Regions from separate parts of the Anaerostipes hadrus ATCC 29173 genome, predicted to be linked through region 3. Evidence: predicted binding sites of a transcription regulator. Region 3 holds the regulator's gene; each other region holds the start of a gene.
The links. The regulator Rex, encoded in region 3, represses fermentation and respiration genes when NADH is low (regulators of the CRP and FNR family bind a similar motif). The targets are predictions, from matches to a motif close to ATTGTTAANTANTTAACAAT.
Positions count from the first base shown of each region.

Region 1: the regulator Rex is predicted to act here: its motif matches at 1,527-1,546, upstream of QUE18_RS02920 (NAD(P)-binding protein).
Region 2: the regulator Rex is predicted to act here: its motif matches at 1,248-1,267, upstream of QUE18_RS08480 (butyryl-CoA:acetate CoA-transferase).

Region 1 is NZ_AP028031.1:614,007-617,297, forward strand. It holds gene QUE18_RS02910 (DUF5721 family protein) at 1-309, shown strand, start outside; gene QUE18_RS02915 (DegV family protein) at 434-1,270, shown strand; gene QUE18_RS02920 (NAD(P)-binding protein) at 1,639-3,291, shown strand, end outside.
Region 2 is NZ_AP028031.1:1,731,190-1,734,480, reverse strand. It holds gene QUE18_RS08480 (butyryl-CoA:acetate CoA-transferase) at 1-1,151, opposite strand, end outside; gene QUE18_RS08475 (L,D-transpeptidase family protein) at 1,379-2,764, shown strand; gene mnmM (tRNA 5-(aminomethyl)-2-thiouridylate-methyltransferase MnmM) at 2,780-3,291, shown strand, end outside.
Region 3 is NZ_AP028031.1:1,171,526-1,174,816, reverse strand. It holds gene QUE18_RS05710 (bifunctional ADP-dependent NAD(P)H-hydrate dehydratase/NAD(P)H-hydrate epimerase) at 1-826, opposite strand, end outside; gene acpS (holo-ACP synthase) at 823-1,185, opposite strand; gene QUE18_RS05700 (redox-sensing transcriptional repressor Rex) at 1,197-1,850, opposite strand; gene QUE18_RS05695 (ABC transporter ATP-binding protein) at 2,003-3,291, shown strand, end outside.

The DNA.
Region 1 (3,291 bases), 560 kb from region 3:
CAATATCCATATGTAACGTGGGAAGAAGAGAAAGAAAAAATATTTTCTCTCGTAAAAGGGAAGAAGACACCGCTGTCTTTTCAATTTGTGATGATGTTAAAACCAGATCTTTCTCCAGAGTTTCTTGCCAAATATAATCTTGCAGTCCGAGAAGATGAAATAGCAGGATTATTTATCAACATTTTATACGACCGACAGGGATTAAAGTGTACATCAGGAGTGTCCAGAAAGACATTTGTACTGGATAAGACTTTGGAAGAAGCGTGGGATCAGGAAGTGAAAGAAAGATTTTTAACAAAGTACCTGTAAAATTTTTCACAAACTTCGGGAACTTAAAAGAAACTTTGTTTGCATGTTTCTTTTTGCGTAGATATATGTTAGAATAAGTAGTAATGAATACCAGATAAGAAAGTTGTAAAAAGGAGATACGAATATGAGTTTTCATATTGTTTGTGACAGCTGTACGGATTTGACAGAAGAAGATTTAAAAAAAGGATGTTATACTTTAGTACCCCTGACATTATTAGTGGATGGAGAAGAAATCATAGATGATGAAACATTTGATCAGGCAGATTTCTTAGCAAAGGTTGCAGCAAGTAAAGAGTCTGTGAAGTCAGCATGCCCTGCACCAGAGAGTTATATGGAAGCATATTCCAAGGCAGATGATATATATGTGGTAACATTATCTGCAGAATTAAGTGGATCATACAACAGTGCAGTTTTAGGAAAGAATCTATATGAAGAAGAGAACGGAACAAAGAATATTCATGTAGTGAATTCCAGAGGAGCCGCTACGACTCAGGTTCTGATCGCACGTAAGCTCAACGAATATGCAAGTCAGGGAATGCCATTTGAAGAAGTGGTTGATAAGATTGAAGAGTATACAACGAGTCTTAGAACATATTTTGTTTTGGAGACACTAGAAGTACTAAGAAAGAACGGAAGATTATCAAGACTATCTGCAACGATCGCCGGTGCATTAAATATCAAACCAGTCATGATCGGTACAAGAGACGGCGTGATCCAGAAAGCAGCCCAGGCAAGAGGAATGAAGAAAGCACTCGCGAAGATGGTAGAACACATGGGAAGCGAAGGAAGAGATCTCACAAGAAGACAATTTGTCATTTCACACTGCAATTGCTACGAGAGAGCTGTTTACGTGAAAGAATTGATCAAGAAGCACTTACACGCAGAAGACGTTGATATTGTAGATACTAAAGGAGTCAGCAGTTTGTATGCATGCGATGGAGGAATCATTGTATCATATTAGATTCTGGTTACTTGAATAGACGTGTATATAAGTGATAGAAATAAACATCCACTTAAATTTTCCAAGTTTATAATTGTCTACACGATAGACTTCTGATATATGATAAAAAATAAATAAACGATCGGGAGAGCAGCATTAGAATTTTGCTCTCCCGATCGTTTATTTATTTTTTATCATATATTCAAAATCTATAGTTGGCTAACTACAACTTAAAATTGTTACAAAATTAACGTGATTATGCACAAAAATGAGCTGGATTGTTACAAAATTAACGTACAAATTGCACAAAAAAACACTTGAATTTGTCGAAAAATGTGCGTATAATGAGAGTCAATATACTGATATAGAGGAATTAAGGAGGATGAGTCATGAGTCGTTTGGAATTAAGGTCTCCGAACCAGGCACAGCTGGTTGTGGAAGGTCTTTATAAGGATTTGGAACGAAGAATCGAGTCAAGCCCGCCAGGGTTATGTCCGGTTGATATGTCCAGAGCATTTTTGGAGATCTGTCATGCACAGAGCTGTGGAAAGTGTGTTCCATGTCGTGTAGGACTTGGACAGTTAAAGAATCTGATCACTGATGTTTTAGATGGCAAAGCAACGATCCGAACTTTAACAGAGATACATGAAACAGCAAAATCCATTATGGAATCTGCAGATTGTGCGATTGGCTATGAGGCAGCCAATATGGTATACAAAGGAGCCATTGGATTTAAAGATGATTATGTAGAACATATCATGTATCATCGATGCTTAAGTACGTTAAAACAGCCAGTGCCATGTGTATCCAGATGTCCTGCGAGAGTGGATATTCCGGGATATATTGCGTTGGTGCGTGAAGGAAGATATGAGGATGCGATCCGTCTGATCAGAAAAGATAATCCATTTCCAACAACATGTGGATTTATCTGCGAGCATCCATGTGAAGCATTATGCCGTAGAAATATGATCGATGATGCGGTGAATATCCGTGGATTAAAACGTATGGCAGCAGATGCAGCAGGATACGTTGCACCGCCAGAATGTGCAGAATCTACAGGGAAGAATATTGCCGTTGTAGGTGGTGGACCAGGTGGATTAAGTGCAGCATATTTCTTACAATTGATGGGGCATCAGGTAACCGTATATGAGATGCTTCCAAAACTTGGAGGAATGTTACGTTATGGAATTCCAAACTACAGACTGCCAAAAGAACGCTTAGATGATGATATTCAGGCAATCTTAGACACAGGAGTCAAAGTAGATTGTGGAAAAGCTATCGGCAAAGATTATTCCATTGTGGATTTAAAAGAAAAATATGATGCTGTACTGATCACGATCGGTGCAAGCACAGATAAGAAGTTAGGATTAGAAGGCGAAGATGCCAAAGGCGTTATTTCAGCGGTACAGTTCTTAAGAAATGTCGGATATGGAACACAGGAAAGCCTGGAAGGAAAAGAAGTTGCCGTGATCGGTGGTGGAAATGTTTCCATGGATGCAGTTCGTACATCTGTAAGATTTGGTGCGAAGAAAGTCAGCATCGTATATCGAAGAAGAGTTGCCGATATGACAGCACTTCCAGATGAGATTTCAGGAGCAGAAGCAGAAGGTGTTGAGATCAAGACATTGATGGCACCTTCAAGAATCGAGAAAGACGAAGAAGGCAATGTCAAAGGTATATGGGTAACACCACAGATGATCAGTAATATCAAAGGTGGAAGAGCATCTGTAAAGCCAACAGGGGAAGATGACGTATTTATCCCATGTCAGACACTGATTGTAGCAATCGGTCAGGATATCGAATATCAGCACTTCGAAGAAGCAGGAGTTCCCGTACAGAGAGGAAAGATCAACGTAGAGAAATTTGGTGGATTCGAAGAGATGCCAGGAGTATTTGCAGGTGGAGACTGTGCGACAGGTCCATCCACAGTTATTTCAGCAATCGCAGCAGGTAAAGTTATCGCAGCCAATATCGATGAATATCTGGGATATCATCATGAAATTACAGCAGATGTTGAGATTCCAGAACCTAAGTTAGAAGAT
Region 2 (3,291 bases), 560 kb from region 3:
TTATGTAATGTAGGAAGGATTCTTGAGAATGTTTCCCCTTTCTTATTTGTGAAAGTAGAAGATAAGCATACAAAACTCTTTCCACCATTAGATAAGTAAGCACCCATAACGAAATCAAGCTGTCCACCGGCACCACTGATCTGACGGATTCCTGAAGACTCAGCACTAATCTGTCCATATAAGTCAACATCTACCGCATTGTTGATAGAGATAAAGTTATCGATAGATGAAATCGTAGCGATGCTGTTTGTATAATCAACAGGAGCGCTCATGCACTCTGGGTTATCATTTAAATAATCATATAATTTTTTTGTACCTGCTGCGAAAGCATAAGTCTGACGGTAACGGTCGATGTTCTTGTGAGCACCTGTGATCTTACCGGCTTTTGCAATATCAACGAAAGCATCAACATACATTTCTGTATGAACACCAAGATCTTTTAAATCGGATTCTGCGATCAAAGATCCTACAGCGTTAGGCATACCACCGATTCCAAGCTGTAAGCAGGCTCCGTCAGGAATCTGATCAACGATCAGTCTTGCAACTGCCTGATCCACTTCTGTAGCAGCTCCGCCACCACCTAATTCGTCAATAGCAGGATTGTTTCCTTCAACGATCATGTCAACTTTGGAAATATGGATACCTTCTTCGAAACCACCAAGGCAACGAGGCATATTTTCATTAACTTCGACGATAACGCATTTTGCTTTTTCAAGCATAGCTGCTGTATGAGAAGCACTTGGACCAAAGTTAAAATATCCATGAGCATCCATAGGTGCAACCTGCATCATAACAACATCTGTTCCTGGAAGACAATCACGGTAATAGCTTGGTAATTCAGAATAACGGATCGGAGCGTAGAAAGAGAATCCTTCGTTGATCCATTTTCTTTCTAAACCACCCATATGCCATGAATTCCATGTAAAATGATCTGCTGGGTTTTCAATCTGAGTGATTGCTAATGGACGCATAACGATACCACCATGAATCTGAATATTTTCAAGATCAGGCATACGTTTTGCTAAAGCTTCGTCTAAAGCAACTGGAGTAGTAACACACCATCCATATTCCAGACGATCTCCGGATTTTACGACTTTGACAGCTTCATCAGCAGTTGTTAATTTTTTTTGATATTCTTGCGTGAATGACATAATAAGTCCTCCTAAAAATAAATTCCATGAAACGATAGTTTCATTGTTAACACACTAGTTATATTCTAACATTTTGTATCAGTAAGTACAAGAGAAAACGTTAAAAAATTATCAAAGCAGTTTAAATATTTGATGAAAAATTGATTTTATAAAAGTACAAAAAAAGTGTAGTTATTTTACAAAGATTGTACTATAATATGAAATTGTATTTAGGAGGGATAAAACAAATGGAAAATAAAAAACTGACGTGGAAACATTACCTTGGAATCGCAGTTGTTGCGGTATTGGTAATTTATTTAGTGATTGGTTTTAGTTTCAGTAATAAATTCTTCTGGGGAACTAAGATCAATGGAATGAATGTTGCTGGTAAGACAGCGGATCAAGTGATTGAGATGTTTGATAAGAAAGCAAATGACTATTCATTAACGATCAAGGAAAGAAAAGACAAGACAGAGACATTAACAAGTGATCAGCTCAGAACAAAGTTTGAAGGTGCTGATGAGATTAAACAGATTAAGGAAGATCAGGGGTCTTTTGGATGGATCAAGGGCTTATTTGGTTCAGAACATTATGATAATGTGACAATGTATTCATATGATACAAAGTCTTTCACAAAAGCCTATAAGAAACTGGATGCATTTAACAACAAGAAGATGATCAAGATCGCAAATGCAAAACCAGTATACAAAGATGGCAAATTCGAGATTCAGAAAGAAGAAGAAGGAACAGAACTTAAAAAAGATGTAGCAGCTAAGAAGATTGGAGAAGCAGTGAAAGATGGTCTTTCTACTATCTCACTGGATAAAGAAAACTGCTATGATAATCCAGAGTATACTTCTGACAATGATAAATTAATCAATCTGACAAAAGATATGAACAAAAAATTAAAAGGAAGTATTACATATAAATTTGGAAAACAAGTGGTAGTTCTTGATAAGAATACATATAGCAGCTGGTTGAAGATCAAGAAAGACTATTCAGGATATACAGTAGATAAAAATGCCATGGAAAACTGGGTATTGAAATTCATGTACAAATATAATACACAGTATGGATGGCACAAGTTTAAGACACATGATGGACGTACAAAGAAGATTTACGGTGGACCTTATGGATGGCGTATCAGCAAGGATAAAGAAGTGGCTTCTGTGAAGAAGATGTTAGCAAATGGAACAACAGAGACACGAGAGCCATACTGGAGAGAAAAAGGAAAAGTTTACGATGGTGTCAATGGGGATATCGGAGATACTTATGTAGAAGTAGATATGGGAGCACAGACGGTTTACTATTTCAAAAAAGGAAAACTTAAATTCGCAACATCCTGTGTTACAGGTAAGATGACAGCAGACCGTAAGACACCGGAGTGTGTTGCATATATCCTTTATAAACAGCCAAGTGCAACATTAAGTGGACAGGGATACAGTTCTGATGTTAAATACTGGATGCCATTCATTGGAAATGTAGGTTTTCATTCTGCACCATGGAGAGGTTCTTTTGGAGGAAGCGAATATATATCCAATGGATCTCATGGATGTGTCAATCTTCCAACATATGCTGCGGCTACATTATACAAACTTGTAAGTCAGGGAGACCCGGTTGTAACATATTATTAAAAAGGAATCAAAGAAATGAGAATTACTATGACAGACTGGATTCATCGAGTGCTAGATGAATATATCAAAGAAGGAGACTGCTGTATTGATGCAACGATGGGAAAAGGTGGAGACACTTATTATCTGTGCAGTAAAACAGGAGAAAGCGGAAAAGTCTACGCCTTTGATGTGCAGGCAGATGCATTAAGACAGACCAGAGAAAAACTGGATAAACATAAAATGAATGCAGAACTGATTTTAGATGGCCATGAGCATATGAAAGAATATGTCAAAGAAATGGCAGTATCTTGTATTATGTTTAATCTCGGGTATCTTCCAGGTGGGGACCATCATCTTGCAACAAAGACCAACACGACGATTCAGGCAGTTGAAGCAGGACTTGGGATGCTAAAGACAGGTGGGATTATGAGCATCTGTATTTACAGTGGCGGTGACAGTGGTTTTGAAGAACGTGATGGGGTGCTAGAATACCTAAGTCAGCTAGATGACCGTAAGTATTTTATTGCAAGACAGGACTTCCCCAATAA
Region 3 (3,291 bases):
CATCAGAAAGCACTTTCACAAGTCCTGCACCCATCCGAAGTGCTGCCTCTGCTGCAAAACATGCAGCTCCTGACATTGTTTCATTTCCAGCAATGATCAAAATCTTCCCATAGCTTCCTTTATTGGAATATGCTTTTCTTTCTGGCATTAAATGATCACTTTCCTCTAATATATATCCTGTCGCATACTTTTTGATCGTCTGGTCATGAAATCCTATGGATACCAGTTTAATATCTCCACAATATTCTCGTCCTGGATATAATAAATGACCTCTTTTATATCCACCAAATGTAACTGTTGATGACGCATGCACTGCACATCCAAGAATCTTTCCACTATCTCCACTGATTCCAGATGGAATATCAATTGCGATCACAGGCTTACCACATGCATTGATCCGTTCAATGACTTCTTTATAAACACCACCAACTTCTCTAGAAAGTCCAACTCCAAAAATCCCTTCGATCAAAAGATCATATTCATGAAAATTTACATCTTCACAATCTATCGGAAAATAGCCTAGATTCTTAAGTATCTGAAGCTGTAATTTCAGATCTGCTGAAGCTTTTTCTATATTACCAACGATCATATAATCCACTAAATAATCCTGCTCCAACAAAATTCTCGTACAAGCAAGTGCATCTCCTCCATTATTGCCAATTCCTGAAATGATCAATATCCTCTGTGAATGATCTGCTATCTGTGCAGCCTTATCTGCAACTGCTTTAGATGCTCTTTCCATCAATACAAGTCCCGGAATTCCTATTCCATGAATCGTCTCATGATCGACCGTTTGCATCTCCTGATTCTTTAATACATATCTCATACGCATTCTCCTATCGCAAAAGCTTGTGCAAATTCTCTTGTATTCGTGATCGATACATGAATTCTTGAAACTTGTTTATCTTTTGCTATCTCTTTCGCATTTCCATATAATTTGACATATGGCGCACCTGATTCATTTCTCAACACTTCAATCTCATATGGTTCCACACCGAAAAAGCCGGTTCCAAATACTTTGGAAACGGCTTCTTTTACAGCAAAATTGCCAGCTAAAGTCGTAGCATTGTCTTTTGCATATGCTAATTCAGTTGTCGTAAAAATTCTTGAAAGATGTCTTCCTCGAAGAATCATCTCTTCTATCCGGTATATCTCTACGAGATCTGTTCCTATTCCAGCAATCATCTTCTTACCTGCTATTCGTTCTCACTCTCTTCACGGTTGTGGACATTGTATGTTAATGTCATCAGACTTTCTGCTAAATGTACATTCTCTACTGTAACATTATCTGGTAAATGAAGATCGATTGGTGCAAAATTCCAGAATCCTTTAATTCCCCATTCTGCCATCTTCTTTGCGATCGCAGGTGCCTGATCCTTCGGAATTGTCAGTGCAGCGATCTTAATTCCATGTGTTTTGATAAAGTTCTCTAGTTCATCTGTATCAAGAACTTTCACTCCACGGACAGAAATTCCGATCAGCTTTGGATTCACATCAAAAAGTGCCATGACTTTGTATCCATAATCTTCATTAAAAGACTGATAATTCGCAAGAGCCTGTCCAAGATTTCCGGCTCCAACAATGATCATGTCATTTCTCTTATCCAGACCTAAGATCTTACCAATCTCTGTATACAGATTATCTACATTATATCCGTATCCCTGCTGCCCAAATCCACCAAAATTGTTAAGGTCCTGACGAATCTGCGATGCTGTTACCATCATCTGTTCACTTAATTCTTTTGAAGAGATTCTTGTAATATTCTTCGCTTTTAACGCTCCTAAATATCTGAAATACCTAGGAAGTCGTTTGATAACTGCTGAGGAAATATTCTTATCTGAGTTTGCCATTTTATTCCTCCAAAATCTTTATTTCGCTTATAATTATATAAGATTGTCTAATAACTGTCAATCTTTCCGTCATGAAAATATTTCATTTTTTCAAAAAATATGGTATTCTGAGAAATAATGTCTATAATAAAAAATTTGAAAGGGGTATCTTAATGATATTATCATGCCAGAATATCTGCAAAACATTTGTCGAAAAACCAGTCTTGCAGAATATCTCATTTCACTTAAATGAAAACGACCGGCTGGCGATCATCGGATATAACGGTGCCGGAAAATCGACACTTTTAAAAATATTGATTGGTGAAATCTCTTATGATGAAGGTGAAATTTCTTTAAAGAAAGACGCAAGCATTGGCTATCTTGCCCAACATCAGGATCATACATTCCACCATACAATTTTTGATGAACTTCTTTCCGTCAAAAAAGAAGTCATTGAATTAAATGAACAGATGCGTACCTATGAACAGGAAATGAAACATCTGACCGGTGATGCACTAGAACAAAAAATGAACCAGTATACAAATGCTACTCATAGATTTGAGCAATTAAATGGTTTTGCATACAAAAGTGAGATCACAGGAATCTTAAAAGGACTTGGCTTTTCTGAAGAAGATTTCACAAAAGAGATCAACACTTTATCTGGAGGTCAAAGAACTCGTGTTGCTCTTGGTAAGTTACTGCTTAAAAATCCTGATATTCTGCTTCTTGACGAACCAACAAACCACTTGGATGTTGATTCCATAAGGTGGCTTGAAAATTACCTGTCTCATTACAAAGGAGCTGTGATCATCGTATCTCATGACCGCTATTTTCTTGATAAGATTGTCAATAAGGTCATGGAGATCGACCAAGGACACTCCATGCTGTTTGATGGAAATTATACAACATTTATCGAAAAACGTGATCAGATCAAAGCAATCCGTTTAAAAGAATACAAAAATCAGCAACAAGAGATCAAACATCAACAAGAAGTTATCAAAAAATTAAAACAGTTCAATCGTGAAAAATCAATCAAACGTGCAGAAAGCCGTGAAAAAGCTTTAAATAAGATTGATGTATTGGAGAAACCTACGGAATATAATGCTGATATGCGTCTTAGCATTGAACCAGAGATCATCAGTGGGAATGATGTTCTGACTTTAAAAGATGTATCCAAATCTTTTGGAAACAAATCATTATTCCATGGATTAAGTGCTGATATTTTTCGTGAAGAACGCGTTGCCCTGATCGGACCAAACGGAACTGGTAAAACAACACTGTTAAAGATCATTTGCAAAAAAATCAGTAATAATGGTGGTACGATCAGCCTTGGAGCTGGAGTTTCCATTGGATACTATGACCAGGCACAAGATAACTTAGATGATTCCAAAACGATTTTTGATGAAATTTCAGATGCTTATCCAGATCTTAATAACACAAAGATCCGCAATACTTTGGCTGC